One region of the Escherichia sp. E4742 genome, then DNA from elsewhere that is predicted to be linked to it. Evidence: predicted binding sites of a transcription regulator. Region 1 holds the regulator's gene; each other region holds the start of a gene.
The links. The regulator PurR, encoded in region 1, represses purine synthesis genes. The targets are predictions, from matches to a motif close to CANGCAAACGTTTGCNTG.
Positions count from the first base shown of each region.

Region 2: rbsD (D-ribose pyranase) is a predicted target of PurR. The motif match lies at 6,297-6,314, and genes of this name have one in related genera.
Region 3: gltS (sodium/glutamate symporter) is a predicted target of PurR. The motif match lies at 2,695-2,712, and genes of this name have one in related genera.

Region 1 is NZ_CP040443.1:4,767,161-4,778,279, forward strand. Features, by position in the region: gene FEM44_RS23195 (ATP-dependent helicase) at 1-2,405, shown strand, start outside; gene grxD (monothiol glutaredoxin 4) at 2,454-2,801, opposite strand; gene FEM44_RS23205 (C40 family peptidase) at 3,136-3,966, shown strand; gene sodB (superoxide dismutase [Fe]) at 4,095-4,676, shown strand; gene FEM44_RS23215 (MFS transporter) at 4,832-6,001, opposite strand; gene cydH (cytochrome bd-I accessory subunit CydH) at 6,167-6,256, opposite strand; gene purR (HTH-type transcriptional repressor PurR) at 6,555-7,580, shown strand; gene punR (DNA-binding transcriptional activator PunR) at 7,577-8,509, opposite strand; gene punC (purine nucleoside transporter PunC) at 8,622-9,833, shown strand; gene cfa (cyclopropane fatty acyl phospholipid synthase) at 10,122-11,119, shown strand, end outside.
Region 2 is NZ_CP040443.1:2,036,784-2,047,902, forward strand. Features, by position in the region: gene FEM44_RS09900 (FadR/GntR family transcriptional regulator) at 1-173, shown strand, start outside; partial or broken gene FEM44_RS25470 (MFS transporter) at 187-339, shown strand; partial or broken gene FEM44_RS25980 (hypothetical protein) at 370-450, shown strand; gene rbsR (ribose operon transcriptional repressor RbsR) at 416-1,408, opposite strand; gene rbsK (ribokinase) at 1,412-2,341, opposite strand; gene rbsB (ribose ABC transporter substrate-binding protein RbsB) at 2,467-3,357, opposite strand; gene rbsC (ribose ABC transporter permease) at 3,382-4,347, opposite strand; gene rbsA (ribose ABC transporter ATP-binding protein RbsA) at 4,352-5,857, opposite strand; gene rbsD (D-ribose pyranase) at 5,865-6,284, opposite strand; gene kup (low affinity potassium transporter Kup) at 6,453-8,321, opposite strand; gene ravA (ATPase RavA) at 8,544-10,040, shown strand; gene viaA (ATPase RavA stimulator ViaA) at 10,034-11,119, shown strand, end outside.
Region 3 is NZ_CP040443.1:2,202,514-2,213,632, forward strand. Features, by position in the region: gene FEM44_RS10780 (AsmA family protein) at 1-1,130, opposite strand, end outside; partial or broken gene xanP (xanthine/proton symporter XanP) at 1,252-2,643, opposite strand; gene gltS (sodium/glutamate symporter) at 2,923-4,128, shown strand; gene recG (ATP-dependent DNA helicase RecG) at 4,317-6,398, opposite strand; gene trmH (tRNA (guanosine(18)-2'-O)-methyltransferase TrmH) at 6,404-7,093, opposite strand; gene spoT (bifunctional GTP diphosphokinase/guanosine-3',5'-bis pyrophosphate 3'-pyrophosphohydrolase) at 7,100-9,208, opposite strand; gene rpoZ (DNA-directed RNA polymerase subunit omega) at 9,227-9,502, opposite strand; gene gmk (guanylate kinase) at 9,557-10,180, opposite strand; gene ligB (NAD-dependent DNA ligase LigB) at 10,439-11,119, shown strand, end outside.

The DNA of each region.
Region 1 (11,119 bases):
TTGTTGCGCGCATTCCTGACACCGACGGCAAATTGCCTGACGCCGCGGTTTTTTTGTTTGAACCGGAAAAATTGCTACAAATTGTCCGCGAGGCAGTGGGCAACTCAGCACTTTTCGCCGCCCGTTTTCGCGAATGCGCCGCGCGGGCATTATTAATGCCGGGCCGCACGCCGGGCCATCGAACCCCGCTCTGGCAACAACGGCTGCGTGCCAGCCAGTTACTGGAAATCGCCCAGGGTTATCCGGATTTTCCAGTCATTCTCGAAACCCTACGCGAATGTCTGCAAGATGTTTATGATCTTCCCGCGCTGGAACGTTTGATGCGTCGCCTGAACAGTGGCGAAATTCAAGTTTCCGATGTCACCACCGCGACGCCCTCACCTTTTGCCGCCAGTTTATTGTTCGGTTATGTGGCGGAATTTATGTACCAGAGCGATGCCCCGCTGGCAGAACGCCGGGCATCCGTACTGTCGCTGGACAGCGAGTTACTGCGCAATCTACTCGGTCAGGTTGATCCGGGGGAATTACTCGACCCGCAGATCATTCGTCAGGTGGAAGAAGAGTTACAGCGGCTGGCCCCCGGCAGAAGAGCGAAAGGTGACGAAGGTCTTTTCGACCTACTGCGCGAACTGGGGCCAATGACCGTTGATGAGCTGGCGCAACGGCATACAGGCAGCAGTGAAGAGATTGCGTCGTATCTGGAAAATCTTCTCTCAGTAAAACGAATCTTCCCGACGATGATTAGCGGACAGGAGCGTCTGGCCTGTATGGATGATGCCGCCAGGCTGCGCGATGCTCTCGGAGTGCAACTGCCGGACTCGCTGCCTGATATTTACTTGCACCGTGTCAATTACCCGCTTCGCGATCTCTTTCTGCGCTATCTCCGGACACATGCTCTGGTCACGGCTGAACAACTAGCTCATGAGTTTAGCCTCGGTATTGCCATTGTCGAAGAGCAACTTCATCAATTGCGCGAACAGGGGCTGGTGATGAATTTGCAACAAGACATCTGGGTGAGCGATGAAGTTTTTCGTCGTTTGCGTTTACGTTCCCTGCAGGCTGCCAGAGAAGCTACGCGTCCGGTACCTGCCATTGCCTATGCACGATTGCTGCTGGAACGTCAGGGCGTGCTCCCCGCCACCGATGGTAGCCCGGCGCTCTTTGCCTCAACATCGCCTGGCGTTTATGAAGGCGTGGATGGCGTCATGCGGGTTATCGAACAGCTTGCTGGTGTCGGTTTACCCGCCTCGCTGTGGGAAAGCCAGATCCTGCCCGCCCGCGTACGCGATTACTCGCCAGAAATGCTCGATGAACTGCTGGCAACAGGTACGGTTATCTGGTCGGGGCAAAAAAAACTCGGCGAGGATGACGGGCTGGTGGCACTGCATTTACAGGAATATGCTGCCGAATCGTACATTCCTGCAGAAAATGATCACGCGAAACGTTCAGCGCTTCAGCAGGCAATTATCGAGGTTCTGACTGACGGGGGCGCCTGGTTTGCGCAACAAATCAGCCAGCGAACAGGCGAGAAAATCGGCGAGCCCGTAGATCCTTCAGCCCTGCAAGAGGCGCTTTGGGAACTGGTCTGGCAGGGCGTCATCACCTGTGATATTTGGGCACCGTTGCGCGCCCTTACCCGCAGTACTACCAGCGCACGCCCTTCAACTCGCCGCAGTAGTCGGGCTCGTCGTGGACGTCCGGTTTATGCACTGCCAGCTATGCCGTTGGTATCTTACAACACACCAAAGCTGGCTGGACGCTGGTCGTTATTGCAGGTGGAGCCACTAAACGATACCGAAAGGATGCTGGCGCTGGCGGAAAATATGCTCGACCGCTACGGAATCATCAGCCGTCAGGCGGTGATTGCTGAAAATATTCCTGGCGGATTTCCGTCGATGCAAACGCTTTGCCGCAGTATGGAAGATTCCGGGCGAATTATGCGGGGTCGATTTGTTGAAGGTTTGGGTGGTGCACAATTTGCTGATCGCCAGACCATTGACCGTCTGCGCGACCTGGCGCCCCATGCCACGCAGACGCGACAATATGTGCCCGTGGCCCTTAGTGCCAACGATCCGGCCAATTTGTGGGGGAATCTGTTACCCTGGCCTGCACATCCGGCGGCGCTGGTTCCGACTCGTCGGGCAGGCGCGCTGGTGGTCATTTCTGGCGGCAAATTATTGATTTATCTGGCGCAAGGTGGCAAAAAAATGCTGGTCTGGCAGGAAAAAGATGAATTATTACCACCGGAGGTTTTCCTGGCGCTAACTACCGCGTTGCGACGAGAACCACGGCTACGGTTTACGTTGACAGAAGTGAATGACCAACCGGTCCGGCAAACGCCGATGTTTACGCTGCTGCGTGAGGCGGGATTTTCAAGTTCACCACAAGGACTGGATTGGGGATAAAACGCACTGACGGATGCCGGTTAGCATCCGTCAGTATTGCGGGACGGATTATTCAGCATCCGGCTCTTCAGACTTGTATTTAGCAGCAGTTTCTTTGATCAGCTGCTGCAGTTCGCCACGCTGATACATTTCGATCACGATATCACAGCCGCCTACCAGTTCGCCGTCAACCCACAGTTGCGGGAAAGTCGGCCAGTTAGCGTATTTCGGCAGTTCCGCACGAATGTCCGGATTCTGCAGGATATCAACATAGGCAAAACGTTCGCCACATGCGGCAAGCGCCTGGACTGCCTGGGCAGAGAAACCGCAGCTCGGCAGTTTCGGTGAACCTTTCATGTACAGCAGGATCGGGTTTTCAGCAATCTGGCGTTGGATTTTTTCGATAGTGGTGCTCATTGTCTTGCTTCCTCAAACTTCTTTACGGCAGTAATCTGACATTGTAGCGGGTCAGTGCGGCATCGGAAAATAACATTTTCATCACGCTTTTGCTATTTTATCCCTTTGCTCTAAATGTTGCATTTCAAATATTCGTTTCTTCTCTATTGCGCTGCAAACTGGCGTATTTATGACCATTTTTAGTTTTCACTGCTGCATCTTTTTGCGCTCACCGACGAAATATATTTTTTAACAATAAAAGCTATTAACTTTCCCTTCTTCTATGCATTAGAATCATCAAGTTTTGTAAATCAGACGCAGGCATGATAGACCTGCCTTAACAGAGGGACGCTCAGTGGCGCGGATAAACCGTATTTCGATCACGCTCTGTGCTTTACTTTTTACCACCCTGCCTTTAATGCCTATGGCCTATGCTTCCAAGCAAGCCAGGGAGAGTTCTGCTACCACTCACATCACCAAAAAAGCAGATAAAAAGAAAAGCACGGCAACCACCAAAAAGACCAATAATAAAGCCAGTCTGAAAACCGCCAAAAAAGTCGCCAGTAAAAGTACGACCAAAAGTAAAACCGCTTCTTCCGTTAAAAAATCCTCCATTACCGCTTCTAAAAACGCTAAAACTCGCAGCAAAAATGTTGTCACTAAAACGGCGTCTGCCAGCTTTACGGAAAAGTGCACCAAACGAAAGGGCAATAAGTCGCATTGCGTGAAAGTCAAAAATGCCGCCCCTGGCACTATTGCCGACGCGCACAAAGCCAAAGTTCAGAAAGCCACTAAAGTGGCGATGAATAAACTGATGCAGCAAATTGGCAAGCCATATCGTTGGGGCGGCAGCTCACCGCGTACCGGTTTTGATTGCAGTGGGCTGGTTTATTACGCTTATAAAGACCTGGTTAAGATCCGTATTCCGCGCACGGCAAACGAAATGTATCACCTGCGCGATGCGGCACCCATCGATCGCAGTGAACTGAAAAACGGCGACCTGGTCTTTTTCCGCACGCAAGGACGTGGGACTGCCGATCACGTAGGCGTGTACGTTGGCAATGGTAAATTTATTCAGTCACCACGCAGTGGCCAGGAAATTCAAATCACGTCGTTAAGTGAAGATTACTGGCAACGTCACTATGTTGGCGCTCGTCGGGTAATGACCCCAAAAACACTTCGCTAAATCTTTTACCCTGTTGTTAAGGCAACAGGGTAAGTTCATCTTTTGTATCACCTTTTAATTTGCTACCCTATCCGTACTCACAATAAGGCTATTGTGCGTATACCAATGAATAATAAAGGAGAGTAGCAATGTCATTCGAATTACCTGCACTACCATATGCTAAAGACGCTCTGGTTCCACACATTTCTGCGGAAACCATTGAGTATCACTACGGCAAACATCATCAGACTTACGTCACTAACCTGAACAACCTGATTAAAGGCACCGAGTTTGAAGGTAAATCACTGGAAGAGATTATTCGCAGCTCTGAAGGTGGCGTATTCAACAACGCAGCTCAGGTCTGGAACCACACTTTCTACTGGAACTGCCTGGCACCGAACGCCGGTGGCGAACCGACTGGCGAAGTCGCTGAAGCTATCGCCGCATCTTTCGGTAGCTTTGCCGATTTCAAAGCACAATTTACTGACGCTGCAATCAAAAACTTTGGTTCTGGCTGGACCTGGCTGGTGAAAAACAGCGATGGCAAACTGGCTATCGTTTCTACCTCTAATGCTGGTACTCCGCTGACCACCGATGCGACCCCGCTGCTGACCGTTGATGTCTGGGAACACGCTTATTACATCGACTATCGCAATGCGCGTCCTGGCTATCTGGAGCACTTCTGGGCGCTGGTGAACTGGGAATTCGTAGCGAAAAATCTCGCTGCATAATAACTGATGGCAAATGCAACATTGCCTGACGCGCTACGCTTATCTGGCCTACGCGGATCACCAATGTAGGTCGGTTAAGGCGCTTGCGGCAAGATAAAACGTAATTTGCCTGCAAACTGTAACGCAGAAGGTATCCCCTTCTGCGTTTTGTTTTATTAGCTGTTGGCAACGCAAACTGCTTCAGGTTGTTTTCTGGCTGACATAAACACCAGCAACAATGCCAGTCCTGCGACAATCGCCCCCATCACCGGCACAAAACTGTACCCCAGACCACCCGAAATCACTGCGCCACCTGCCGCGGCACCCAGAGCATTGCCCAGGTTAAAGGCACCAATATTCACTGAGGAAGACAGCCCCGGCGCTTCGCTGGCAACTCGCATCACACGCATCTGTAACGGTGGTACAACCGCAAAAGTTGCTGCGCCCCACACCACCATGCTGATAGCCGCACCAAACTCATTACGCGCCAGGAACGGAATCGCCAGCATAATCACCATCAGCAGCAACAAAAAGCCTTTCAGCGTGCCGTTGACCGAACGATCTGCCAGTTTACCGCCTAAATAGTTACCGATAGAAAACCCGACGCCAATCAGCACCAGCATGGCTGTTACGAACACCGGCGTTGCGTGGGTGATACTTTGCAGTACTGGTGAAATATAGGTGTAGAGGGTAAACATTGCGCCAGCCCCCAGTACCGTCGTCAGCAAGGCTGATAACACCTGCGGACGCATCAATACAGCCAGCTCTTTTTTCACTTCCGGTCGAGCTCCTGCGCCGCCTTTCGGTAACGAGAAGAACAGGCTAATCATTGAAATTACGCCCAGCCCCGCCGTTGCCAGAAACGACATCCGCCAGCCAATAGTTTCGCCAAGCCAGGTCGCCGCAGGAACACCGCCAATATTTGCCAGAGTTAAGCCCATAAACATAGTGGCGACAGCGCTGGCCTGTTTGTGTTTAGGCACAACGCTTGCGGCCACGACTGAACCCAAACCAAAGAATGCCCCGTGATTCAGACTGGTCAGAATGCGTGAAAGCATCAGCGTCATATAATCCGGCGCGATGGCGGAAAGCACGTTGCCAAGAGTGAAAATGGCCATCAGGAAAATAAGCGCACTGCGCCTGGCGCGATGAGACAGCAGTAATGTCATCAGCGGCGCGCCAACCATCACGCCAACCGCATAGGCGCTGATTAACATGCCCGCAGCAGGAATCGAGACATCCACACCGCGCGCAATGACGGGTAAAAGGCCCATTGGCGAGAACTCCGTTGTCCCGATACCAAACGCGCCAACTGCCAGCGCCAACAACGGATAGTTAATTTTCATGTCTAATCTCCACCTCTTCGCGTCATTACACGATATTCATCAAAGTGGCGAAAGCATGACAGCAATCACAAAAAATTGAAAATAACAAAAAGAGAAAACACTTTTGCCATTTTGCTAACAAAAGGGAAGAGAGTGCGAGGGAGGATGCGCTCCCTCGAAGGGAAATCAGTGCAGCGCGGCAGTCAAACCTACGGCCACGATCAAACCGAGGACAATAATGGTTGTTACCAGTGAAAATTTAAGGTCGGTACTCATCAAGTTTTCTCCTTTTTTATTACCCTACAAAAAGTGATATTACGCATTTTTACACACTGTGAAGAAAAAATCTCCCGCCATTTATAATGATAAGTGTTTTTACCACTTCCCCTTTTCATCAAGATCGGCCAAAATTCCACGCTTACACTATTTGCGTACTGGCCATTGACCCCTTCCTGACGCTCTGTGTCGTTTTTCCGGCGTACCGCAACACTTTTGTTGCGCGTAAGGTGTGTAAAGGCAAACGTTTACCTTGCGATTTTGCAGGAGCTGAAGTTAGGGTCTGGAGTGAAATGGAATGGCAACAATAAAAGATGTAGCGAAGCGAGCAAACGTTTCCACTACAACTGTGTCACACGTTATAAACAAAACTCGTTTCGTCGCTGAAGAAACGCGCAACGCCGTGTGGGCAGCGATTAAAGAATTACACTACTCCCCTAGCGCGGTAGCGCGTAGCCTGAAGGTTAACCATACCAAGTCTATCGGCTTGCTGGCGACCAGCAGCGAAGCAGCCTATTTCGCGGAGATCATCGAAGCGGTTGAAAAAAATTGCTTCCAGAAAGGTTACACGCTGATCCTCGGCAACGCGTGGAACAATCTGGAGAAACAGAGAGCCTATCTGTCGATGATGGCGCAAAAACGCGTCGATGGCCTGCTGGTCATGTGTTCTGAGTATCCGGAACCGTTGCTGGCGATGCTGGAAGAGTATCGCCATATCCCGATGGTGGTAATGGACTGGGGCGAAGCAAAAGCCGACTTTACCGATGCGGTCATCGATAACGCGTTTGAAGGCGGCTACATGGCCGGACGCTATCTGATCGAACGCGGCCATCGCGAAATTGGTGTCATCCCTGGCCCTCTGGAACGTAATACCGGCGCGGGTCGTCTGGCAGGGTTTATGAAGGCGATGGAAGAAGCGATGATCAAGGTGCCAGAAAACTGGATTGTGCAGGGTGACTTTGAACCTGAATCGGGTTATCGCGCCATGCAACAAATCCTGTCGCAGCCACACCGCCCTACTGCGGTTTTCTGTGGTGGCGATATCATGGCAATGGGCGCACTTTGCGCTGCTGATGAAATGGGTCTGCGCGTACCACAGGATGTTTCGCTGATCGGTTATGATAACGTACGCAACGCCCGCTACTTTACCCCGGCGCTGACCACTATCCATCAGCCAAAAGATTCACTGGGCGAAACGGCGTTCAACATGCTGTTGGACCGTATCGTCAACAAACGCGAAGAACCGCAGTCTATCGAAGTTCATCCGCGGCTTATTGAACGCCGCTCCGTGGCTGACGGTCCGTTCCGCGACTATCGTCGTTAATCATCCGTTGCGGGAGTCTCTTCCGGCTCCCGCAGCCACTCCTTATTCAGCGTCTCACTATCGCCGAGATACTCCAGCAACCAGGTTAACGCTGGCGACATATCATTCTGCTGCCATGTCAGGCAACATGCCGAATCAGGGAATGGATTTTCCAGTTCTAACGCCACCCATTTTCCCTCATTAAGCCACGGTTTGGCGAAATGCGTAGGCACCATGCCAATGCATAAACCGGCCGAGATACAGGTTGCCGATGATTCCCAGTCAGGTACGACAAGCCTTTTTTGGTTATCCAGCAGCCAGGTAATTCGTTTGGGCAACGTCCGCGACGTGTCTTCGCGCACAAGCGACGGCCAGTTGCGCAACGTGTCATCGCTGAGCGGCCCATTCATCGACGCAAGCGGATGATGACTGGCAACAACGCAACTCCAGCTCAACATTCCCATATCCCGGAAGGCGTAACGGCCACCGACCGGAATCGCTCGTGTCGCGCCAATCGCCAGTTCCACGCGCCCGTCGGAAAGCGCATCCCAGACGCCGTTGAACACTTCCTGAAAAACCAGAAGTTCGACGTCATCAAAATGGCGATAGAAATCAACAATCATCTGCCGCGTGCGTTCTGGCCTGACAATATTATCTACCGCGATAGCTAATTGACCGCGCCAGCCGTTCGCTATCTGCTGACATTGTTGGCGGGTGATCTGCATTTTTTTGACAACAGAGCGCCCTTCTTTGAGAAACCACGCCCCGGCAGCGGTCAGTTCCACGTCACGATGACGCCGTTCAAACAGCGGCACCGCCAGCCACTCTTCCAGCTGACGCACGGTATAGCTGACCGCAGAAGGAACGCGATGCAACTCCTGGGCTGCAGCGCTAAAGCTGCCATTTCGCGCCACTGCATCAACCACTTCGAGAGAATATTCAGACCACATAGTTTGCCTGCAAAATTTTTGAAACCAGTCATCAAATATTACCGTTTCACAACAGGAATTTCACTCCCTACACTTTGCGACGGTGTTTAATTGAGGAATTTAGAGAATATACATGCAACCTGGGAAAAGATTTTTAGTCTGGCTGGCGGGTTTGAGCGTACTCGGTTTTCTGGCAACCGATATGTATCTGCCTGCTTTCGCCGCCATTCAGGCCGACCTGCAAACGCCTGCGTCTGCTGTCAGTGCCAGCCTTAGTCTGTTCCTTGCCGGTTTTGCCGCTGCCCAGCTCCTGTGGGGGCCGCTCTCCGATCGTTATGGTCGTAAACCTGTGTTATTGATCGGCCTGACAATTTTTGCGCTGGGTAGTCTGGGGATGTTATGGGTGGAAAACGCTGCCACGCTGCTGGTATTGCGTTTTGTACAGGCAGTGGGTGTCTGTGCCGCGGCCGTTATCTGGCAGGCATTGGTGACGGATTACTATCCTTCACAAAAAGTTAACCGTATTTTCGCGACCATTATGCCTTTAGTGGGGCTTTCTCCGGCGCTTGCTCCGCTGTTAGGTAGCTGGCTGCTGGTCCATTTTTCCTGGCAGGCGATTTTCGCCACTCTGTTTGCCATTGCCGTAGTGCTGATTCTGCCCATTTTCTGGCTTAAACCCACCACGAAAGCACGCAATAATAGTCAGGATGGACTGACCTTTACCGATCTGCTGCGTTCAAAAACCTATCGCGGGAATGTGCTGATTTATGCGGCCTGTTCAGCCAGTTTCTTTGCCTGGCTAACCGGTTCACCGTTTATCCTCAGCGAAATGGGCTACAGTCCGGCAGTAATCGGATTAAGTTATGTTCCGCAAACCATCGCGTTTCTTATTGGTGGTTACGGCTGTCGCGCCGCATTGCAGAAATGGCAGGGTAAGCAGTTGTTACCGTGGCTGCTGGCGCTGTTTGCCGTCAGCGTGGTAGCAACCTGGGCTGCGGGCTTCATTAGCCATGTGTCGCTGGCCGAAATTCTGATCCCATTCTGTGTGATGGCCATTGCCAACGGGGCAATCTACCCGATTGTGGTCGCCCAGGCGCTACGCCCCTTCCCGCATGCGACTGGCCGCGCTGCTGCATTGCAGAATACCCTGCAATTGGGTCTGTGCTTCCTCGCAAGCCTGGGGGTTTCCTGGCTCATCAGCGTCAGCACGCCGCTGTTCACCACCACCAGCGTAATGTTATCGACTGTGGTGCTGGTTGCCATCGGCTATAAGATGCAACATCAAACTGAATCTCACTGCCAGAATCATGGCGAGACGGAAGTCGCACATAGTGAATCACATTGATCTATAGCGATATCGTTATAATTAGGCTGCTAACAAAATTTTGTTGTATGATTGAGATTAGCAGCCTATACTGAGTTCCAGTTGTTAATATTACGATAAATATTATGTTTTTACGGGGACAGGAGCGTTCCCGGGTCACTATGGATGGTCATTTCGGCAAGGGTTCCTCCTTTCCTCTGTTCTACGTCGGATTATAGACTCGCGGTTTTCCTGCGAGATTTCTCACAAAGCCCAAAAAGCGTCTACGCTGTTTTAAGGTTCTGATCACCGACCAGTGATGGAGAAACTATGAGTTCATCGTGTATAGAAGAAGTCAGCGTACCGGATGACAACTGGTACCGTATCGCCAACGAATTACTTAGCCGTGCAGGCATCGCCATTAATGGCTCTGCCCCGGCAGATATTCGAGTTAAAAACCCCGATTTTTTTAAACGCGTTCTACAGGAAGGATCGTTGGGGTTAGGCGAAAGTTATATGGATGGCTGGTGGGAATGTGACCGACTGGATATGTTTTTTAGCAAAGTCTTACGCGCTGGGCTTGAAAACCAACTCCCCCATCATTTCAAAGACACACTACGCATTGCTGGAGCACGGCTCTTCAATCTGCAAAGTAAGAAGCGTGCCTGGATAGTAGGTAAAGAGCATTACGACCTTGGTAATGACCTTTTCAGCCGTATGCTGGATCCCTTCATGCAGTATTCCTGCGCTTACTGGAAAGATGCCTATAATCTGGAATCTGCCCAACAAGCGAAGCTCAAAATGATTTGTGAAAAATTGCAGTTAAAACCGGGCATGCGGGTTCTGGATATCGGCTGCGGTTGGGGCGGACTGGCGCATTACATGGCGTCTAATTATGACGTAAGTGTGGTTGGTGTCACGATTTCTGCAGAACAACAGAAAATGGCCCAGGAACGCTGCGCAGGTCTGGATGTCACCATTTTGCTACAGGATTACCGTGACCTGAACGACCAGTTTGACCGTATTGTTTCGGTTGGTATGTTCGAGCACGTCGGACCGAAAAATTACGATACCTATTTTGAGGTGGTGGATCGTAATCTGAAGCCAGAAGGCATTTTCCTGCTACATACTATCGGCTCGAAAAAAACCGATCTGAATGTTGACCCGTGGATTAACAAATATATTTTCCCGAATGGTTGCCTGCCTTCTGTACGCCAGATTGCGCAATCCAGTGAACGACACTTTGTGATGGAAGACTGGCATAACTTTGGCGCTGACTATGACACGACGTTGATGGCCTGGTATGAGCGATTCCTCGCCGCCTGGCC
Region 2 (11,119 bases), 2.4 Mb from region 1:
CCTCTTTCGCCTCGCTATTCCATTCGGTTTATCACACTTACTTCACGTCAATAACCAGTGACACCGTGATAAAGCTGGATCTGCACCAGGCGATCGTCGATGCGATTATCCAAAGCGATGGCAACGCGGCATTTAAGGCTTGTCAGGCGCTACTACGCTCCCCTGATAAGTAACATAACAAACGGGATGGCGGGTTTTCCGTGTATTGCGGCGATGGACTTCTCTATACAGACACTAAATATCACCATCCGGAATACCACCTTATCCGCTATTGCTCATTGCCTCGCCAAGCTATCCGCCATCATCAGTTATACGCTGACGATGGCAATGCTTATTCCGGATAAGTTATTACTGTTGCTTCAGTAGTAATTGAAAGCAACTGATAGTAATAATTTGATTAAACGCCAGCAAAAATCTAAGCCGAACCGCGCGCCATCAGAATCGGAGTAAGTTGTAATCGTTGTTGCTGTAAGGTTGGCTGCGCCATTCGGTGGATGAGTACATCAATCGCCAGCTCTCCCAATTCATCTTTCGGTTGATGGATAGTGGTGAGCGGTGGCGTCATATAACGTGCCAGTTCAATATCGTCATAACCAATCACCGCGATATCCTGCGGGACATGCAATCCAGCCTGGTACAACGCCTGGTAAACACCCACTGCCATTGCGTCATTTCCGGTAAAGACCGCCTGAGGACGCAGCGAATGTGATAACAGCTGTCGCATAGCGTCAAACCCGCCGTTAAATTCAAAATCGCCAGTCACTTCATAGCCATCAGGAATGTCGAGGCCAGCACGTTTCATCGCCGCCCGATAACCTTCCAGTCGCAAACGTGCAGGCGTTTTATCCAGAGGTCCGGTAATACAGGCGATACGAGTATGACCTTTGTCGATCAGATATTGCGTCGCTAAATCTCCGCCCAGCAACGAGTTATCCTGAATGAGATCGCTGTCGCCATCGAACGGCGCCCAGTCCATCATCACGGTTGGCACTGTCGGATAACGTTGCATGATTTCACGCGAAGGCTGATGCGTTTCGGTGCAGAGTAACAGCAAGCCATCAACACGCTTTTGCATCAACGTTTCCAGATTACGATTCATTCGCTGCTCATCGCCTTCGGTATTACAAAGGACAAGACTATAGCCGCGTTCGAAGCAACTGCGTTCAACACCACGCACCAGTTCAGAATAGAAAGGATTAGTGCTGGCGGTGATCAACATGCCAATGGTATGTGTTTGATTAAGCTTGAGACTACGTGCCAGAGCTGATGGCGCGTAATTGAGTTCTTTAATCGCCGCTTCAACTTTGGCGGTAATCGCTTCACTGACGAAGCGATCTTTATTGATGACGTGAGAAACTGTTGAGGTAGAAACGCCCGCCAGGCGGGCAACATCTTTCATTGTAGCCAAGCGTCACCTCTGCCTGTCTAAAAATGCGTCGATCTCTTCACGCCACGGTACGGAAGGTTGTGCGCCTTTACGTGTTACGGCAATCGCAGCGGCGGCATGGGCAAAACGAATCGCCTCTGGCAATGGTTTTTCTTCCAGCAACGCCGTGATTAACGCGCCGTTAAAGGTATCCCCGGCAGCAATGGTATCGACAGCCTGCACCCGGAATCCAGGAACGCGCTGACCTTCACCATTCACGCTAGCCCATACACCACGACTTCCTAAAGTAATCAGTACAGTACGGATACCTTTTTCATGCAGTACCTGCGCCGCCTTCGCCGCATCTTCATCATTTTCAACACGAATACCGGTGAGCTTTTCTGCTTCCGTTTCGTTTGGCGTAATAATGTCCACCAGCGCCAACAGTTCGTCAGGAAGTTCGCGAGCAGGAGCCGGGTTAAGCGCAACGATAGTCTTATTTTGATGGGCGATTTTCGCCGCTGCCATCACACTTTCGAGTGGTGATTCCAGCTGCATTAATAATGCTGAGGCATTCGCAATACGCTCGCGTTGTGCTTCTACCAGCACAGGGGAAAGGGCAGCGTTAGCGCCGGAATGAATACCGATGACGTTCTCGCCTTCGCCATTAACAAAAATCAGCGCCACACCTGTTGATTCGCCTTTGATCACGCTGACCGGAGAAATATCGATGTTATCAGTGGCGAGTTGCTGACGAACGCTCTCACCAATGCTGTCATCACCCGTACAGGCAATAAACGCGATATTCGCACCGCTACGCCCTGCTGCCACCGCCTGATTCGCACCTTTGCCGCCAAATGCGACTTGATAGTGGTTACCGGTTACGGTTTCGCCTGGAGTAGGAAAAGATTGAAGATTAAGGATATGGTCAGCATTAATGCTGCCAAGAACAACGAGGCTGCCTGCGTTTTGCATATTCGGGATGTCCATAAAATGCGCCACCGGGTTAGGGTGGCGCGTGCCCTGCTTTTCTTTATATTACACGTTCATCTGTCGATGACGTATTGATGCCACTATCAGGTTATAAAACCTGACCAAGACTACTGCTTAACAACCAGTTTCAGATCAACCGGATATTTCGCCTGAACTTTTTCGCCTTTCAGAACTTTATCCGCGGTTTCGACACCTTTCGCGCCAATCTGATCGGGTAACTGAGCGATAGTCGCTGCCAGTTTGCCATCATTTACTGCTTTTTCGCCATCAGGTGTACCGTCAAATCCGACGACCATCACATCCGATTTACCTGCAGTTTGCAGCGCACGCAGTGCGCCCAGCGCCATTTCATCGTTCTGCGCAAACACTGCCTGCACATCCGGATGAGCGGTAAGTAGGTTCTGCATTACGTTCAAACCTTTGGTACGGTCGAAGTCTGCCGGCTGGCTGGCAAGGACGTTAAATTTATGAGCAGCAACAGCCTGCTGGAAGCCTTCGCCACGTTCACGGGCTGCGGATGTACCGGCAATGCCTTGCAGCTCGATAACTTTGGCACCTTCGCCCGCTTTCTTCGCGATGTAATCACCGGCGATTTTGCCGCCCAGTACGTTATCAGAAGCAATGTGGCTCACCACTTCGCCTTTCGTGGCCTGGCGGTCAAGGGTGATAACCGGGATGTTCGCCTGGTTTGCCATCTTCACGGCGTTACCCACCGCATCGGAGTCGGTCGGGTTAATCAGCAGAATTTTGGTGCCGCGAACGGTTAAGTCCTGCACGTTCGCCAGCTCTTTCGCCGGGTTGTTCTGGGAGTCCAGCACCACCAGGTTATAGCCGAGTTTATCCGCCTCTTTCTGCGCGCCATCTTTCAGCGATACAAAGAACGGGTTATTGAGTGTGGAAACCACCAGCGCAATGGTGTCTTTTGCCATTGCATTCGCACTAACGGTGGCGCTTAGCGCAACAGCAGAAACCAGGGTAGCCAGTTTTTTCATGTTCATATTCAAGATGTCCTGTAGTCGTTATTACTGCTTTTTGTTGTCTACCAGCACCGCCAGCAAAATCACCACAGCTTTGACGATCATCTGGTAATAGGAGGAAACACCTAACAAATTCAATCCATTATTAAGGAAGCCAAGAATTAATGCGCCGATCAACGTCCCAACAATGCGACCTTTTCCGCCCGCCAGGCTCGTACCGCCCAGAACCACTGCCGCAATAGCATCCAGCTCATAGCCAGTCCCCGCCGTGGGTTGTGCGGAGGAGAGGCGCGCCACTTCAATGATCCCGGCCAGTGATGCCAGCAGACCACAAAGAGAATAGACGATGATTTTGATTTTATTGACGTTGATACCAGAAAGACGCGTTGCCGCTTCGTTGCCGCCCAGCGCGTAGATGTAACGCCCCAGACGCGTGTGATGCAGCATGTACCAGGCCGCGAGGAAGACAATCCCCATGATCCAGACTGGCGTCGGTACGCCCAGCGGACGACCAATACCAAACCAGCCAAACAGATCGGCGTTCTCAGTAAAGCCGGTATTCACTGGGCTTCCGTTGGTATAAACCATGGTCACGCCGCGCAGTAAAAGCATCATAACCAGCGTGGCGATAAACGCCTGGACGCGACCTTTCGCTACAATCACCCCGGTTACCGCGCCAATTGCGGCACCTAATGCCAGTGCGGCAGCGACAGCCACCAGCGCGTTGACTTCAATGCCGACGATAGATGCAGCAACTGCGCCAGTCAGCGCCAACAGAGAACCGACGGACAGGTCGATGCCCGACGTCAGGATCACCAGCGTCATCCCGACCGCCATAATGGCGTTCACCGAGGTTTGCTGGAGAATATTGAATAAGTTATTGATGGTGAAAAAGTTCGGGCTTAACGTCGAGACAATCGCGATCAGCACCAGCAGAGCGATAAGCGATTTCTGCTCCATCAGCCACGCTTTCGTGAAATAACGGCGACCAGAAACAGTCTGGGTTGTCATTTTTTTACTCCTGATTCACGCGATTAAGCTTGCCCACAGCGGCAGCCATTAACACTTCCTGGGTGGCCTGCTCACGAGTAAATTCCCCGCTGAGATGCCCTTCATGCATGACGATGATGCGATCGCTCATGCCTAATACTTCTGGCATCTCTGATGACACCAGAATGATGCTCAAGCCATCGGCTTTGAACTGGTTAATCAGTTGATAGATCTCTTTTTTCGCGCCGACATCTACACCACGGGTAGGTTCATCAAGGATAAGTACTTTCGGACGCGTCATCAGACCGCGGGCAATCGCCACTTTTTGCTGATTGCCACCGGAGAGCAGGCCAATTGCCTGTTCCATTGACGGCGTTTTCACATTGAACAGGCGAATAAAATCACTCACAGCCTGTTGTTCATCGGCATGCTTCAAACTGCCGCCAGTACGGCTGAAGTAGCGCAGCGCAGTCAGCGACATATTTTCTTTTACTGACATGCCCAGTACTAAACCGTCGCGCTTACGGTCTTCAGAGATATACACAATGCCGTTTGCCAGGCCATCCTGCGGTGAACGAGTAATAACTTCATGCCCATCCAGCGTGACATAACCGCTGGTGCGCGGCAGTGCGCCATAGAGCACTTTCATCAATTCGGTACGCCCCGCGCCCATCAAACCAGAGACGCCAAGGATTTCGCCATTGCGTAGGGTAAAAGAAACGTTGTTAACACCAGGTCCGCAGAGATTATCGACTTTCAGGCGGATATCTCCCGGCTCTTTGTCCAGGTGTGGATACTGCTCTTCCAGCTTGCGGCCCACCATCATCTCAATCAGCGAATCTTCGGTCAGTGATGCCACTTCACGCTCGGCAATAAATTGCCCGTCACGAAAAACGGTAACGTCATCGCAAATCTCGAAGATTTCTTTCATGCGGTGGGAGATATAGACAATGCCGCGCCCTTGCGATTTCAGCTCGCGGATGACGCGGAACAGGGATTCGGTTTCGGTATCAGTCAGCGCATCAGTCGGTTCATCCATAATGATGACTTTCGACTCAAAGCTCAGCACTTTGGCGATTTCAACCATTTGCTGGTCACCGATGGAAAGATCGCCCACCAGCTTGTCGCTTTTAAAGCGCAGGTTAAGTTTAGCCAGTAATTTATCCGCTTCGGCATACATGGTTTTCCAGTCAATTTTGCCAAAGCGATTAACAAACTCACGACCGAGGAAAATGTTTTCGGCAATGGTCAACTGCGGGATCAGGTTCAGCTCCTGGTGGATAATCCCAATCCCGGCTTCCTGGGAAGATTTCGGCCCGGTAAATGTCGTTTCTTTCCCCAGCCATAAAAGCGTACCGGCATCGCGAGTATAGATACCGGTAAGCACTTTCATCATGGTGGATTTACCCGCGCCGTTTTCGCCTACCAGCGCCATCACGCGGCCCGGATAGACATTTAACGCGGCGCCCGAGAGGGCTTTTACGCCCGGAAAGGCTTTATCAATGCCTTTAAGCTGTAGTAATGCTTCCATGACGACCTCAGAACGTCACGCCAGCACAGAGAATGATATTCGCATACGGAGAACATTCTCCGCTGCGAATTACCGCCTGACTTTCTGCGGTTAGTTGTTTGAATTGTTCATGCGTGGTGTAACGAATTTCAATGGTGTTTCCCTGGTGTTGTTGCAGCTGCTCAAGGTGAGTGAGCAACGTTTCGTGGAGTTGCGGATTATGTTGTTTGATCTCTTCCGCGATAATGGCTGCCTCAACCTGCATTTCACTCGTAACAACTCCCAGTACCTGCATAAAAGAAGGTACGCCCTGGGTTAATGCCACATCGATACGCGTTGTACTTTTGGGGATGGGTAAACCAGCATCACACACCACCAGCGTATCGGTATGCCCCAGACGGGAGATCACCGACGAAATATCAGAATTAAGAACGGTGCCTTTTTTCATTTTTTTCTCCATCAGCGAAACGTTTCGCTGACCAGCAGTTTAATCCTGACTGAACAGAGAAAACCATCGCAACGTTACTGAAATGTGATCAACATCGAAACGTTTTACATCGTGATTAAGCATGAAAAACAAAAACGCCCCCTTTATGGAGAAAGGAGGCGTCTGGCGTTAGATTTCGACCTGAGTACCTAGTTCAATAACCCGGTTTGGTGGGATTTCAAACTGATCTGGTGCACGCAGTGCATTACGCTGCAACAGCAAGTACAGTTTGCCACGCAAACGTAAGTACCACGGGCGTTTGCCGAGGATCAACGACTCATGGGACATAAAGAAGGAGGTTTCCATCATCCGGCAACTTAACCCTTCCAGGCCACAGCGGTGGAAGACTTCTTCCACGTTTGGAGTTTCCCGCCAGCCGTAACTTGCCACCACGCGCCAGAAAGTGGGCGACAGTTGTTCAATCTGTACCCGACGGACGTTATGGACATATGGCGCGTCTTCGGTGCGCAGAGTTAACAGAATTACCCGCTCATGCAATACCTTGTTATGTTTCAGGTTATGCATCAGCGCAAAGGGAATGACGTTGATTGCACGCGACATGTACACCGCAGTTCCGGGAACGCGAACGGGCGGTGATTTCTCCAGCGAAGCAATCATCGCTTCCAGAGAATTACCATGTTCATGCATCCGTCGCAGCAGGCGGAAACGCTCGCTCTTCCAGGTGGTCATCACGATAAACATCACCGTACCGAGGCTCAATGGCAACCAGCCGCCGGAGAGCAGTTTATCGAGGTTAGCGGTGAACAATGGAATATCGACACAAAGGAAGGCTATCAGGATCAGCGCAACAAAATACTTATTCCAGTGCCAGTTCTGACGCGCCACGGTAGTCGAAAGAATAGACGTCAGCACCATGGTTCCGGTTACCGCAATCCCATACGCCGCCGCCAGGTTACTGGAGTGCTCAAAGCTGACAATCACAATCACGACCGCGACATAGAGCATCCAGTTCACAAACGGAATATAGATTTGCCCTGACTCCATTTCGGAGGTGTGAATGATACGCATCGGCGAAAGATATCCCAGACGTACCGCCTGACGCGTCAATGAGAAAACGCCAGAGATAACTGCCTGCGAGGCAATCACCGTTGCCAGTGCAGCGATGATCAGCAGCGGGATTAGCGCCCAATCCGGTGCTAACAGGAAGAACGGGTTCTTAATCGCTTCCGGGTTCTTTAACAACAGCGCTCCCTGGCCGAAGTAATTAAGGGTTAAGGAAGGCAAGACGACAGTGAACCACGCCAGGCGAATCGGGAACTTACCAAAATGCCCCATATCGGCATACAGCGCCTCGACTCCGGTAATCGACAGCACCACCGCCCCTAATGCAATAAAAGAAACCGTTTTGTATTCAAGGAAGAAATGCACCGCCCACATCGGATTCAGTGCATGCAGCACTTCCGGGTTAGCAATAATGCTACGTAACCCAAGCCCTGCCAGAATCAAAAACCAGGTCAGCATGATCGGCGCAAACAGCTTACCGACCATAGCCGTGCCATGTTTTTGAATCATAAACAGTAAAGTAAGAACGATGATTGAGAGGGGAACTATCCAGGTATCCAGTTGCGGGGCGACGATTTCCAGACCTTCAATGGCAGACATCACCGAAATAGCGGGAGTAATGACGACTTCACCATAGAAAAAGCTGCCACCGATTAGCCCCATAATCACTAACATTGAGGTCGTTCGAGCCGACGTATTACGCCCGGCAAGCGACATCAACGTCAGAATTCCCCCTTCTCCGGCGTTATCCGCGCGCATCACGAAGGTAAGGTATTTGATGGAAACCACAAAGATTAGCAGCCAGAAGATCAGCGATAAAAAGCCAAACACAGCATCGCGTTCAACGCCAAAACCAAACTGGCCGGACAAACATTCACGAAGTGTATATAACGGGCTGGTACCAATATCGCCGTAGACAACTCCAATCGCCGCGAGGGTAATCGCGGGCAACGATTGCTTATTATCAGTGCTCATAGACTAGTCTTTCGTTGAAATATGAAATGTGTGCGTAGTCCCTTGGCCCACAAAAAAGCGCACAGTATGCACGATTAACGGCAAAATCGTACTCCTAAATGCGGCCACATTAACCTGGCTCAAAGAAAAATATCCCTTCTTTGAGACTATTTTTGCCACCAGCAAGAAACGTCTATACTCGCAATTTACGCAGAACTTTTGACGAAAGGACGCCACTTCATTATGGCTCACCCTCATTTATTAGCGGAAAGAATTTCCCGCCTGAGCAGCGCGCTGGAAAAGGGGCTTTATGAACGTAGCCACGCTATCCGCCTTTGTTTGTTAGCGGCATTAAGTGGTGAAAGCGTGTTCTTGCTTGGCCCTCCAGGTATTGCTAAAAGTCTGATCGCCCGTCGCTTAAAATTCGCCTTCCAGAATGCGCGCGATTTTGAATATCTGATGACCCGCTTCTCCACCCCGGAAGAAGTTTTTGGCCCCCTTTCCATTCAGGCGTTAAAAGATGAAGGACGCTATGAACGCTTAACCAGCGGTTACCTGCCGGAAGCAGAAATCGTCTTTCTGGATGAAATCTGGAAAGCTGGCCCGGCGATTCTTAATACCCTGCTCACCGCCATTAACGAACGTCAATTCCGTAACGGTGCTCATGTCGAAAAAATCCCGATGCGCTTGCTCGTGGCGGCCTCCAACGAGCTGCCGGAAGCAGACAGCAGTCTGGAAGCGTTATATGACCGCATGCTGATTCGTCTGTGGTTAGATAAAGTGCAGGATAAAGCGAATTTCCGCTCCATGCTGACCAGCCAACAAGATGAAAATAACAATCCGGTTCCTGCCGCCTTGCAGGTCACTGATGAAGAATATGAACGCTGGCAGAAAGAGATTAGTGAAATTACGCTGCCCGATCATGTATTTGAGCTGATTTTTATGCTGCGCCAGCAACTGGATAAATTACCGGATGCACCTTACGTCTCCGATCGTCGCTGGAAAAAAGCGATCCGCTTATTGCAGGCCAGCGCTTTTTTTAGTGGTCGCAGTGCTGTTGCCCCGGTTGATCTTATCTTGCTGAAAGATTGCCTGTGGTATGACGCGCAAAGCCTGAATTTGATTCAACAACAAATTGATTTATTGATGACCGGTCACGCCTGGCAACAGCAAGGGATGTTGACCCGCCTGGGCGCGATTGTGCAACGTCGTCTGCAACTCCAGCAGCAACAAAGCGATAAAACAGCCTTAACGGTAATTCGTCTGGGCGGCATTTTCAGCCGTCGTCAGCAGTATCAGCTTCCTGTCAACGTTACTGCTTCCAATCTGACTCTGCTGCTGCAAAAACCGTTAAAACTGCATGATATGGAAGTCGTTCATATCACCTTTGAGCGTAGCGCGCTGGAACAGTGGCTGAGCAAAGGTGGTGAGATTCGTGGCAAACTGAACGGTATCGGCTTTGCCCAGAAACTGAATCTGGAAGTTGATAGCGCCCAACATCTGGTTGTACGCGATGTAAGTTTACAAGGCAGTATGCTGGCGCTCCCCGGTTCATCGGCTGAAGGTCTGCCAGGTGAAATAAAACAACAACTGGAAGAGCTTGAAAGCGACTGGCGTAAGCAACATGTTTTATTCAGCGAACAGCAAAAATGTCTGTTTATCCCTGGCGACTGGTTAGGTCGCATTGAAGCCAGCCTACAGGATGTCGGCGCCCAGATTCGCCAGGCGCAACAATGCTAACACTGGATACGCTCAATGTGATGCTGGCCGTCAGCGAAGAGGGATTGATCGAAGAGATGATCATCGCGCTGCTGGCCTCACCGCAGCTGGCGGTCTTCTTTGAAAAATTCCCACGACTGAAGGCGGCAATCACTGATGATGTTCCCCGCTGGCGTGAGGCGCTGCGCAGTCGGCTGAAAGATGCCCGAGTCCCGCCGGAACTCACCGAAGAGGTGATGTGCTATCAGCAAAGCCAGCTTCTCTCCACGCCGCAGTTTATTGTGCAGCTACCGCAGATTCTGGACTTACTGCATCGTCTGAATTCCCCGTGGGCCGAACAAGCCCGACAGCTGGTTGATGCTAACAGCACTATCACTCAGTCATTGCATACGCTTTTTCTCCAGCGTTGGCGCTTAAGCCTGATTGTGCAAGCGACGACCCTGAATCAGCAGTTATTAGAAGAAGAACGCGAACAACTGTTGAGCGAAGTTCAGGAACGCATGACATTAAGCGGACAGCTCGAACCAGTTCTGGCAGATAACAACACCGCAGCCGGTCGTCTGTGGGATATGAGCGCCGGTCAGCTTAAACGCGGCGACTATCAGTTGATTGTGAAATACGGGGAATTTCTTAACGAACAGCCGGAACTGAAACGTCTGGCGGAACAGCTGGGACGTTCGCGGGAGGCCAAATCAATACCCCGCAACGATGCGCAGATGGAAACCTTCCGCACCATGGTGCGCGAACCGGCAACCGTTCCTGAGCAGGTTGATGGCCTGCAACAAAGCGATGATATTTTACGCCTTCTGCCGCCGGAACTGGCGACACTGGGCATCACTGAACTGGAATATGAATTTTATCGTCGGCTGGTGGAAAAACAGTTGCTCACCTATCGTCTGCACGGTGAATCATGGCGTGAAAAAGTGATCGAACGCCCGGTGGTACATAAAGATTACGACGAACAACCGCGTGGACCGTTTATTGTCTGCGTAGATACTTCCGGCTCAATGGGCGGTTTTAATGAGCAGTGTGCGAAAGCGTTCTGTCTGGCCTTGATGCGCATAGCCCTCGCTGAAAATCGACGCTGCTATATTATGTTA
Region 3 (11,119 bases), 2.6 Mb from region 1:
CCGGGTGTTGTTTCCATCCATAACTGCTGCCAGTTTTTTGGCAGGGTATATTCCAGCCCGACAATTGCCGCATCATCGAGGATCAGCGTTTTCCCGTCGCGTTGCCAGTTTCCTGACGTTCTCACCATGCCACCTTCCCAACGGCTGGTAAACTGGCGCAGCGCCACGCCCTGCGGGGAAAACTCTGCGTTCATAATCGGGTCAAACAAATGTAGCGAACCATAAATAAACTCGCTGGCGTTCATCGACAGCTTTCCTTCCTGCGTCTGCCAGTCATCTTTAATGAAGGTCATGTTGCGCAAGCTGAGATCGAGATCGGTCACCGCCCAGTCCGGGCCTTGCAGGCGAGCATCTATCACTTCCAGGCGACCAATCTGTAACGAAGGCACAGAGCGCAATGGCGCAAAGAAATCAGTCAGCGATTTTTCGCTTTGCAGACGGATATCCGCCATGCGCAGGTTTTCCACCTGCCAGCTACCGTCGGCATTACGCTGCGCGTTTCCGGTTAATGTACCGTGCGCGATATCGGCACCCAGATTGGTCAGCGTAACGCGATCGTTATCAATACTGCCTTCAACCAACACATTGGTGGCAGGAACATCATTGAGCGACAGGGAGCCAGCACTGAACTGAATCTGCGCTTTCGTTCCCAACACTTTACCGGCTTCTGGCGACCACGGAATGACGCCGCCATTTACCCGCTGAGCACTTAATTTCCACTCGCTATTTGGGCTATTAAATGCCATATCGCGCAGTTGCAGGCGATCGGCTTTGAACGGTAGCGGGGCGGTCTGGTCGGTGAGATTCAGCGTCCCGTTTTCCAGCAGAATGGTATCGACATGGCGCGGTTCGGTCAGTTGCCGACTACTCAAGGCGATATCAACACTTTTTGCCACCAGGGTAGCGGGCTGTCCATCACGACCAAACGTGACGTTCTCCAGTATGATATGAGACGGCGCGGAAAAGCGGTGATCCATTGCCCCGAAGACCAAATGGTAGTCGCTATTTTCGGAAATCCATGCGCTGATATGCTCCGCACCCCAACGGGTTTGCAGAAGAAAATAGAGGCCAGTTATCACTACGAGTAGCGCGACGAAAATGTAGAGAAGCAGCTTCCCAATAAATTTCATAGTCTTCCATCCCGCGAAATACACATAAGGGAGTTATGCACGATTTACGCGCATTCCTCAAGGCGGGAATGGTGAAAGAGGGGCGCTGCGGCGGTAAAGAAACTTACCGCCGCTAAGTGAATTACGGTTTTTCCGGCGGGAAAATCAGGTTCAGCACAATGGCAGTAATACCGCCAGCGGCAATACCTGAAGAGAGCAGGTTTTTCAGCCAGTCAGGGGCAAATTGCAAAATCAGCGGCTGCTGAGAAACGCCCAGACCGACGGCCAGCGACAGTGCAATAATCAGAATTGCCCGACGGTTCAGCGGCTCGCGGGAAACGATGCGTACACCGGATGCGGCGATGGTGCCAAACATCACAAGCGTAGCGCCGCCCAGAACTGGCTCTGGGATGTGTTGCACGAAACCACTCACTGCCGGGAACAGGCCCAGCACGATCAGCATCAGCGCCACCACAAAACCGACATAACGGCTGGCAACACCCGTTAACTGAATTACACCGTTGTTCTGTCCGAAGCAGGAGTTCGGGAAGGTGTTAAATACTGCCGAGACAAACGAGTTCAGGCCGTTTGCCAGCACGCCGCCTTTCAGACGTTTCATGTACAGCGGGCCGGAAACCGGCTGTTCGGAAACGTCAGAGGTCGCGGTGATATCGCCAATGGTTTCCAGTGAGGTGATCATAAAGACCAGCATCAGCGGCAGCAGTAGGCTCCATTCAATACCAAGACCGTAATAGAGCGGCGTTGGTACCATAATCAGTTCTTGCGTCATCGGTTCGTTGCTTTCTGGCAACATACCCATAAACCACGCCAGCGCATATCCGGCCGCCATCGCAATCACCAGCGAGGCCACGCGTAAGTAAGGGTTACGTTGGCGGTTAAGCAGAATGATTAAAGCTAAGACCACGCCCGCCAGCAGCAGGTTTTTCGGTGCGCCAAAGGTGTTGTCGCTCATGGCCGCATAGCCGCCACCAATGGACGTTAACCCAACCTGAATTAGCGACAGGCCGATAATCATCACCACGACGCCAGAAACCAGCGGCGTAATAATGCGGCGCGCCAGATGCAGTACGCGGGAGATCACCATCTCCGTGCAACTTGCCAACATCAGGGTACCAAACAGTGCCGCCATCATGGTGGGAACATCAGCACCACCGGTCTTCAGCGCCGTGCCGCCCATAATCAGCGGGGCAACGAAGTTGAAACTGGTCCCCTGAATCGACAACAACCCGGAACCTACCGGCCCCTAGGCTTTAATCTGAATAATCGATGCCACACCGGAGGCAAACAGCGACATACTAATAATGTGTTGTGTGTCCTGTGCCGGTAAACCTAGCGCCTGGCAGATGAGAAGCGCAGGGGTGATCACCGCGACAAACATCGCCAGCAGGTGTTGACAGGCGGCAAACAGAGTTTGAGCAAGCGGTGGACGATCTTCAAGACGATAAATCAGTTCGCTGTTTTGAGTCTGCGCAACCGGTTGCGCATTTTCTGACTCGAGGGTGGAAACAGACATCGAAAACAATCCCGTGGTGGCAAAGCGGGCATTTTAGCTGACCGAAAGGTAAAAGCAAACGTTTGCCATGCATTCTCCTAAATATTTAAATGCGATAAATGCACTTTTTTATATAACTTTTGGTTGTTTTCTGCTTAAAATCCATGCCATTTTTTTATTTTCAGCTGAGAATTCGAACCGGGATAGCATGACTCGATACTCGTCATATTTCGCCCTACTGCACATGCGCGATGAAGTATGACGAGTGTGAAAGAGTGGTGCGGACACAAAGGAGTAACTATGTTTCATCTCGATACTTTAGCAACGCTTGTTGCTGCAACGCTGACGTTGCTGCTCGGGCGCAAGTTGGTCCATTCCGTCTCCTTTCTGAAGAAATACACCATACCGGAACCTGTTGCGGGTGGTTTATTGGTGGCGCTGGCGTTGCTGGTGCTGAAAAAAACCATGGGCTGGGAAGTCAATTTTGATATGTCCCTGCGCGATCCGTTGATGCTGGCTTTCTTTGCCACCATCGGCCTGAACGCCAACATTGCCAGCTTACGTGCCGGTGGCCGTGTGGTGGGTATTTTCCTGATTGTGGTTGTTGGCCTGTTGGTGATGCAAAATGCCATCGGTATTGGTATGGCCAGTCTGTTAGGTCTTGATCCGCTGATGGGGCTGTTAGCAGGGTCTATTACGCTTTCTGGCGGTCATGGGACTGGCGCGGCGTGGAGTAAATTGTTCATTGAACGTTACGGCTTTACTAATGCGACGGAAGTCGCAATGGCCTGTGCAACGTTCGGTCTGGTGCTGGGCGGCTTGATTGGGGGGCCGGTGGCGCGGTATCTGGTGAAACACTCCACTACACCGAACGGTATTCCGGATGACCAGGAAGTCCCGACGGCGTTCGAAAAGCCAGATGTAGGACGCATGATCACTTCGCTGGTACTGATTGAAACCATCGCGCTAATTGCTATCTGCCTGACGGTGGGGAAAATTGTTGCGCAACTTTTGGCTGGCACTGCTTTTGAATTACCAACCTTTGTTTGTGTGCTGTTTGTAGGCGTGATTCTGAGCAACGGTCTGTCAATGATGGGCTTTTATCGCGTCTTTGAACGTGCGGTATCGGTGCTGGGTAACGTAAGTCTGTCGTTGTTCCTGGCGATGGCGCTGATGGGGCTGAAACTGTGGGAGCTGGCTTCGCTGGCGCTGCCGATGCTGGCGATTCTGGTGGTACAGACCATCTTCATGGCGTTGTATGCCATCTTCGTCACCTGGCGCATGATGGGCAAAAACTACGATGCGGCGGTGCTTGCTGCGGGTCATTGTGGCTTTGGTCTTGGTGCGACACCAACGGCAATCGCCAACATGCAGGCGATTACTGAACGCTTTGGCCCGTCGCACATGGCGTTCCTGGTAGTGCCGATGGTCGGTGCGTTCTTTATCGATATCGTTAACGCCCTGGTGATTAAGCTGTATTTGATGTTGCCGATTTTTGCGGGGTAACCGATGAAGCGGCGGTGTAAGCGCCGCTGCAACAAAGACAAATGCCTGATGAGCTTCGCTTATCAGGCCTACATATTGATTCACAATTTATTGAGTTCGTAAGTTTCTGTAGGCCGGATAAGGCGTTCACGCCGCATCCGGCAGGAAGGTAGATCAACCTGAAACGGCGGTCTTCTCACCGCCGCCTTTTACGCATTCGAGTAACGTTCAGTCTCTGGCATCCAGCGTTCTATCAGGGCTTTTGCCTGCTGTGGGTAACGTTCGTGAATATGTCGCGCCAGGCGCTGAACTTCCGGGATCATCGCCTGATCGCGCAGTAAATCTGCCACTTTAAATTCGGCATTACCTGTCTGACGCGTACCTAACAGTTCACCCGGTCCACGTATCTCCAAATCTTTCTGCGCAATCACAAAACCGTCGTTACTATCACGCAGCACTTGCAGGCGGATTTGCGCCGTTTTGGAGAGCGGTGTTTTGTAGAGCAGGACACAGTGAGAAGCCACCGCGCCACGACCCACGCGCCCGCGAAGCTGGTGTAACTGCGCCAGACCCAGACGCTCCGGGTTTTCGATAATCATCAGACTGGCGTTAGGCACATCAACGCCCACTTCAATAACGGTAGTGGCAACCAGCAGGTGTAACTCGCCTTGTTTAAACGACGCCATCACCGCCTGCTTCTCGGCAGGCTTCATACGCCCATGTACCAGACCGACATTCAACTCTGGTAGCGCCAGTTTCAACTCTTCCCACGTGGCTTCCGCCGCCTGCGCTTCCAGTAATTCCGATTCTTCAATCAACGTACAAACCCAGTACGCCTGACGGCCTTCCGTCATGCAGGCGTGGCGCACGCGGTCGATAATATCGTTACGGCGCGTATCAGGAATTGCCACTGTCGTCACTGGGGTACGTCCTGGCGGCAGTTCATCAATGACTGAGGTGTCGAGATCGGCATACGCGGTCATTGCCAGCGTGCGGGGGATCGGCGTGGCTGTCATGATCAACTGATGTGGATGAAAGCCCTGTTGCTGGCCTTTCTCCCACAATGCCAGACGCTGATGCACGCCAAAGCGATGCTGTTCGTCGATAATCACCAGCGCCAGGCCGTTAAACTGCACCTGTTCCTGGAAAATGGCATGAGTGCCAACAATCATCTGCACCTGACCGCTGGCGATGGCTTCTTGCTGAGCCAGTCGCGCTTTACCTTTCTGCTTACCGGCGAGCCAGCCCACGTCGATACCGAGCGGTTCAAACCAGTTGCGGAAGTTATTGGCGTGCTGCTCGGCAAGTAACTCGGTTGGTGCCATCAGCGCCACCTGTTTGCCGTGCGCAATCGCACGCAGCGCGGCGAGGGCGGCGACCAGCGTTTTACCGGAACCTACATCGCCCTGTACCAGACGCATCATCGGCACATCCAGCGCCATATCGCGCTCGATCTCCGCCACTACGCGTGCCTGTGCGCCCGTTGGCTTGAACGGTAAGGCGGCGAGGAGTTTATTTTTCAGCGCGTCATTGGCGCTAAGCGGCTGGGCATGGAAACGTTGCGCTCCGGCGCGTAACGCCAGCATGCTAAGGTTGTGCGCCAGCAGTTCTTCCAGAATCAGACGACGTTGCGCCGGATGCTGCCCGGTTTCCAGATCGCTAAGTTGCAGCGTTGGCGGTGGGCGATGCAGAGTGCGCAACGCTTCCGGTAACGTCATCATTCCTTGTGACAGCTCCGGCGGCAGGAGTTCTTCAATGGCGCAGGTGTCGAGCAGATCCAGCGCCTGGTCAGTTAATTTACGCAGCGTCGCCTGCTTTACGCCTTCCGTTGTTGGATAAACCGGCGTGAGCGTTTCCTGCAACTCTGGCGTACTGAGATCGCCCTGTACGCGGTATTCCGGGTGGATCATCTCCGCACCATATTTACCGCGCTTTGCTTCGCCATAGGCCAGCACGCGGCGGCCCGTCGCCAGGCTATTTTTCATCGCCGCGCTGAAGTTGAAAAAGCGCATGGTGAGAATGCCGGAACCATCGCTGATCTGGCAGGTCATCATCCGCCGACCGCCGAAGGAGATATTGCAATTCAGCACTTCGCCTTCCACCGTGGCATAAACGCCCGGCAGTAGTTCACCGATGGGGTAGAGATGGGTGCGATCTTCGTAGCGCAGGGGAAGGTGTAAGAGTAAATCCTGCACGGTATGCAGATTGATTTTCGCCAGCTTGTTACTAAGCGCTGCGCCAACGCCCGTTAGGGAACTGAGTGGGACAGCATCTAACAGGCGACCTTTCATGGCACTTACCCTGCAGCCTGCATAGTGGCCCACCAGTCGGCATCGGCTTCAATTTCGCCTTGCTGATTGACGTGGGGGTAAGGCAGGCCTTTGCGTTTTGCGACTTTCGCCAGCACCGGATAGCCGCCTTCAAATAACAAACGTTGTTGCTCTGCTTCCGGCAACATACTGTTTTCACGCAGGTACATGCTTGCGTTTTGCCGCTGGCGCTGGGCTTCGTAAAGAATGAGGGCTGAGGCAACGGAAACATTCAGCGACTGCACCATGCCGATCATCGGAATGATGATGTCCTGATCCGCCAGGGCTAATGCTTCCTGAGTGATGCCCGTTTTCTCCTGACCCATCAAAATACAGGTCGGGCGGGTGTAATCAATTTCGCGGAAATCGACAGCGTTATCAGAAAGATGGGTTGCCAGAATCTGCATGCCCTGGCCTTTCAGATGGGCGACGGCATCGCCAATGGTACGGTGCGTTTTCACCTGTACCCAACTGTTGCTGCCAGCCGCAGCCGAAGCCATAGTGCGCATCCGGCTACCAGGCCAGACGGCGTGGACTTCGTGTACGCCAACGGCATCTGCGGTACGAATAATCGCAGAAACGTTATGGGGTTTGTGGACCTGCTCCATGCAGACGGTCAGATCAGGCTGCCGCCTGGCGAGCATTTCGCAGATACGTGCATAACGTGTTGGGTTCATAAAACATTAATTTCGGTTTCGGGTGACTTTAATCACGTCTGGCATCACGCGGATTTTGCGCATGATATTCGCCAGATGCACACGGTCACGGGCGGTCAGACGAATAAAGGCGCTGTAGACGCGACCATCCTTTTCTTCTGTATTCAAACTTTGAATATTGGAGTTGGTCGTATTGATCGCTGCCGTCAGGTTAGCTAATGCGCCCTGATGATTGAACATCTCCACCTTGATTTCGGTGATGAACTCTTGCGCCGTCTCTTTATCCCATTCCACAGCCATAAATTTCTCTGGCTCTTTCTGGTAGCCACGGATGTTACGACAGGATTCATGGTGGATCACCAGACCTTTACCGGGGCTGACGTGAGCGATAATTGGATCGCCAGGAATAGGACGGCAGCATTTCGCAAAGGTGATCAGAACGCCATCGGCACCTTTAATTGGCAGATGTCCGTGACTTTGGGTCGCCGGAGGAATGGAAGCGTCTCCATGTTGCAGATTTTTCGCGACCACCACGCTCATCGCGTTGCCAAGGCCGATTTCAGCCAGCAGATCGTCAAGCGTTGCCAGCTTCATGCGGTCCAGTTCGCGCTGAATATTTTCCTGCGGGATTTCATTGAGCTTACGGCTACCACCCAACGCATGGTTGAGCAGACGGCGGCCCAGGCTTACAGAATCATCACGCTTGAGGTTTTTCAGCAACTGACGAATTTTGGCGCGCGCTTTCGAGCTGACGACAAAGTTCAGCCACGCGGCATTCGGGCGAGCGCCCGGTGCGGTAATGATTTCAACTGTTTGACCACTGGTAAGCGGCTGCGACAGCGGGTAAGGCTGACGGTCGACGCGCGCGCCCACGCAGGCATGACCGATATCGGTATGCACCGCATAAGCGAAGTCTACGGGCGTTGCACCGGCAGGCAGCTCGACAATGCGCCCTTCCGGTGTGAAAACGTAAATCTCATCCGGGAAGAGATCGGATTTAACGCTCTCGATAAATTCAAACGAGCTACCGGCGCTCTGTTGCAGCTCCAGCAGGCTTTGCATCCAGCGCTGGGCGCGGATTTGCGCGGTAGTGCTGGTTTCGCCGTGCTCTTTATAAGCCCAGTGCGCGGCAACACCCATCTCCGCCATCTGATCCATATCTTCGGTACGGATCTGGACTTCAACCGGCACGCCGTGCGGGCCAATCATCGAGGTGTGCAAAGATTGATAGCCGTTCGCTTTTGGAATGGCGATATAGTCTTTCACGCGACCCGGACGCGGCTTGTACAGGCTGTGCATCTGGCCGAGCACGCGATAACAGGTGTCGGAATCATTGACGATCACGCGGAAGGCGTAGATGTCCATGATCGAGTGAAAACGCTGCTCTTTGAGCACCATTTTGCAGTAAATCGAATAAAGATGCTTTTCGCGACCACTGACGCGGCACGGTATTCCCGCTTCCTGCAAACGCCCTTCGATTTCCGAGAGGATTTTTTGGATCATCTCTTTACGGTTGCCGCGCGCGGCTTTCACCACTTCTTTGATTACGCGATAACGGTTGGGATACAGCGCTTCAAAACCCAGCTCTTCGAGTTCGGTTTTAATGTGGTGGATACCTAAACGGTGCGCCAGCGGGCTGTAAATTTCGAGAGTTTCACGGGCGATGCGGCGACGTTTGTCCGGGCGAAGTGAGCCCAGCGTGCGCATGTTGTGGGTACGGTCTGCGAGTTTGATGAGAATGACGCGGATATCCTGCACCATCGCCATAATCATCTTGCGAAAGTTTTCGGCCTGCGCCTCTTTCTTATCGCGGAACTTGAGCTTATCAAGCTTTGATACTCCCTCTACCAGTTCGGCGACGCTTTTACCAAAAAGCTGTTCCATGTCCTGGTAGGTGGCGGGAGTATCTTCAATCACGTCATGCAGCAGCGCTGCCATTAGCGTTTCATAGTCGAGTTTCATCTCGGCCAGAATGCAGGCAACCGCTACCGGGTGCGTGATATAGGGTTCACCGCTTGAACGTGTTTGCCCCTCGTGAGCATCACGTGCAACGAGATACGCCTGCCGCAGACGCTTGATTTGGTCTTCCGGCAGGTAGGTTTGAATCAGTTGATTCAGGCTTTCAAACAGATACAAGGGCGACCCGCTTTGTGATTAACGACGACCTTCAGCAATAGCGGTAACGGCTTGTAATTCAGCGGCTTCCTGCTCTTGCTGTTCCTGGCGTTCGCGCACGTCGAGGATCTGGTTGTTGATCAGACCTTCTTCGATTTCGCGCAGCGCAATTACTGTGGTTTTATCGTTTTCTTCCGGTACCAGCGGATCCTTTCCGCCTACCTGCATCTGACGAGCGCGACGCGCGGCGACCAGTACCAGGTCAAAACGGTTACCAATTTTCTCTACAGCGTCCTGAACAGTTACGCGTGCCATACTTAAAAAGCTCCACAGGTGAAGAAATGACTGGGCATGATACTGAAAGAAGGTTCAGTCTGCCAACAATTTGCTGATTAAAGCGTCATGACGCTGCTTTTGGCGGCTCATGCGCAAGCGTTCGGCGCGAATGATAGTCTTTAGATCACCCAGAGCGGTGTCGAAATCATCATTCACTATTAAATAATCATATTCGGCGTAATGGCTCATTTCTGCAACTGCTTGCGCCATACGCTTTGCAATGACCTCTTCGCTGTCCTGACCTCGACCCCGTAAACGGCGGTCTAACTCAATTTTTGACGGCGGTAAAATAAAGATACTCCGCGCATGCGGCATTTTCTGGCGAATTTGCTGTGCGCCCTGCCAGTCAATATCCAGAAAAACATCCACGCCGCTCGCCAGTACTTGCTCAATGGCCTCGCGTGAAGTGCCATAGTAATTACCGAACACTTCCGCGTGCTCAAGGAATGCATCTCTGCTAATCATCTCTTTAAATTCATCATGATTAACAAAGAAGTAGTGTTCGCCATGTACTTCACCCGGACGCGGTGCGCGCGTGGTGTGTGAAACAGAAACCTGAGTGTCGTACAACGGTTGGGTTTTTAATAAAGCCTGAATCAGGCTGGATTTACCCGCGCCACTGGGGGCAGAAACAATATAAAGCGTGCCTTGAGCCATGAGTATCTTTCGTATGTGATTAAGCGAAATAAAGCCTACATACGAGCTTATTATACACGGCGCAGCCATGTGACGTAGCCCTTGCTCACACTTTTTGCGCAAAGTTGTTGCGTTTTGCGTACCTGTTTCCGCAATTCCCGGTCATTTACTGCAACAAAGACGATTCTCTGGAAGCGTCATCTCACACTTTATTTTTGCCCCTCGGTTTTGCATTCATCTCGTTGTATATCTGCCCGCCTGACTACAACGGAGGTGACGATGAAAGTATGGATTGTAGTGTTAATGAGTATTTTGTGCTGGCAATCATCAGCGAAGGCGGTATGTCCGGCCTGGTCGCCAGCCAGAGCGCATGAAGAAATTTCCCGCCTACAACAGCAAGTAAAACAGTGGGACGATGATTACTGGAAAAAAGGGAAAAGTGACGAGGAAGATGGGGTTTACGATCAGTTAAGCGCCCGCCTTGCACAGTGGCAACGCTGTTTTGGCGAAGAGACAACGGGTGACGCTATGCCGCCGCCGTTGAGTGGCACGGTTATCCATCCGGTTGCTCATACGGGGGTACGTAAGTTAGCGGATAAAAATGCGCTACGTCTGTGGATGCATGAGCACAGCGATCTTTGGGTACAGCCAAAAGTTGATGGCGTTGCGGTAACACTGGTCTACCGTGATGGAAAACTGATTAAAGCGATCAGTCGTGGCAATGGGCTTAAAGGTGAGGACTGGACGCAGAAAATACGCTTGATTCCTTCTGTACCGCAATCTGTTAGCGGAGCTTTGGCCAACAGCACCCTGCAGGGTGAGATATTTCTCCAGCGTGAGGGGCATATCCAACAACAAATGGGAGGAATGAATGCCCGTTCAAAGGTCGCTGGCATTTTGATGCGCCAGGACAATAGCGACACGCTGCATTCACTGGGCGTGTTTATCTGGGCGTGGCCG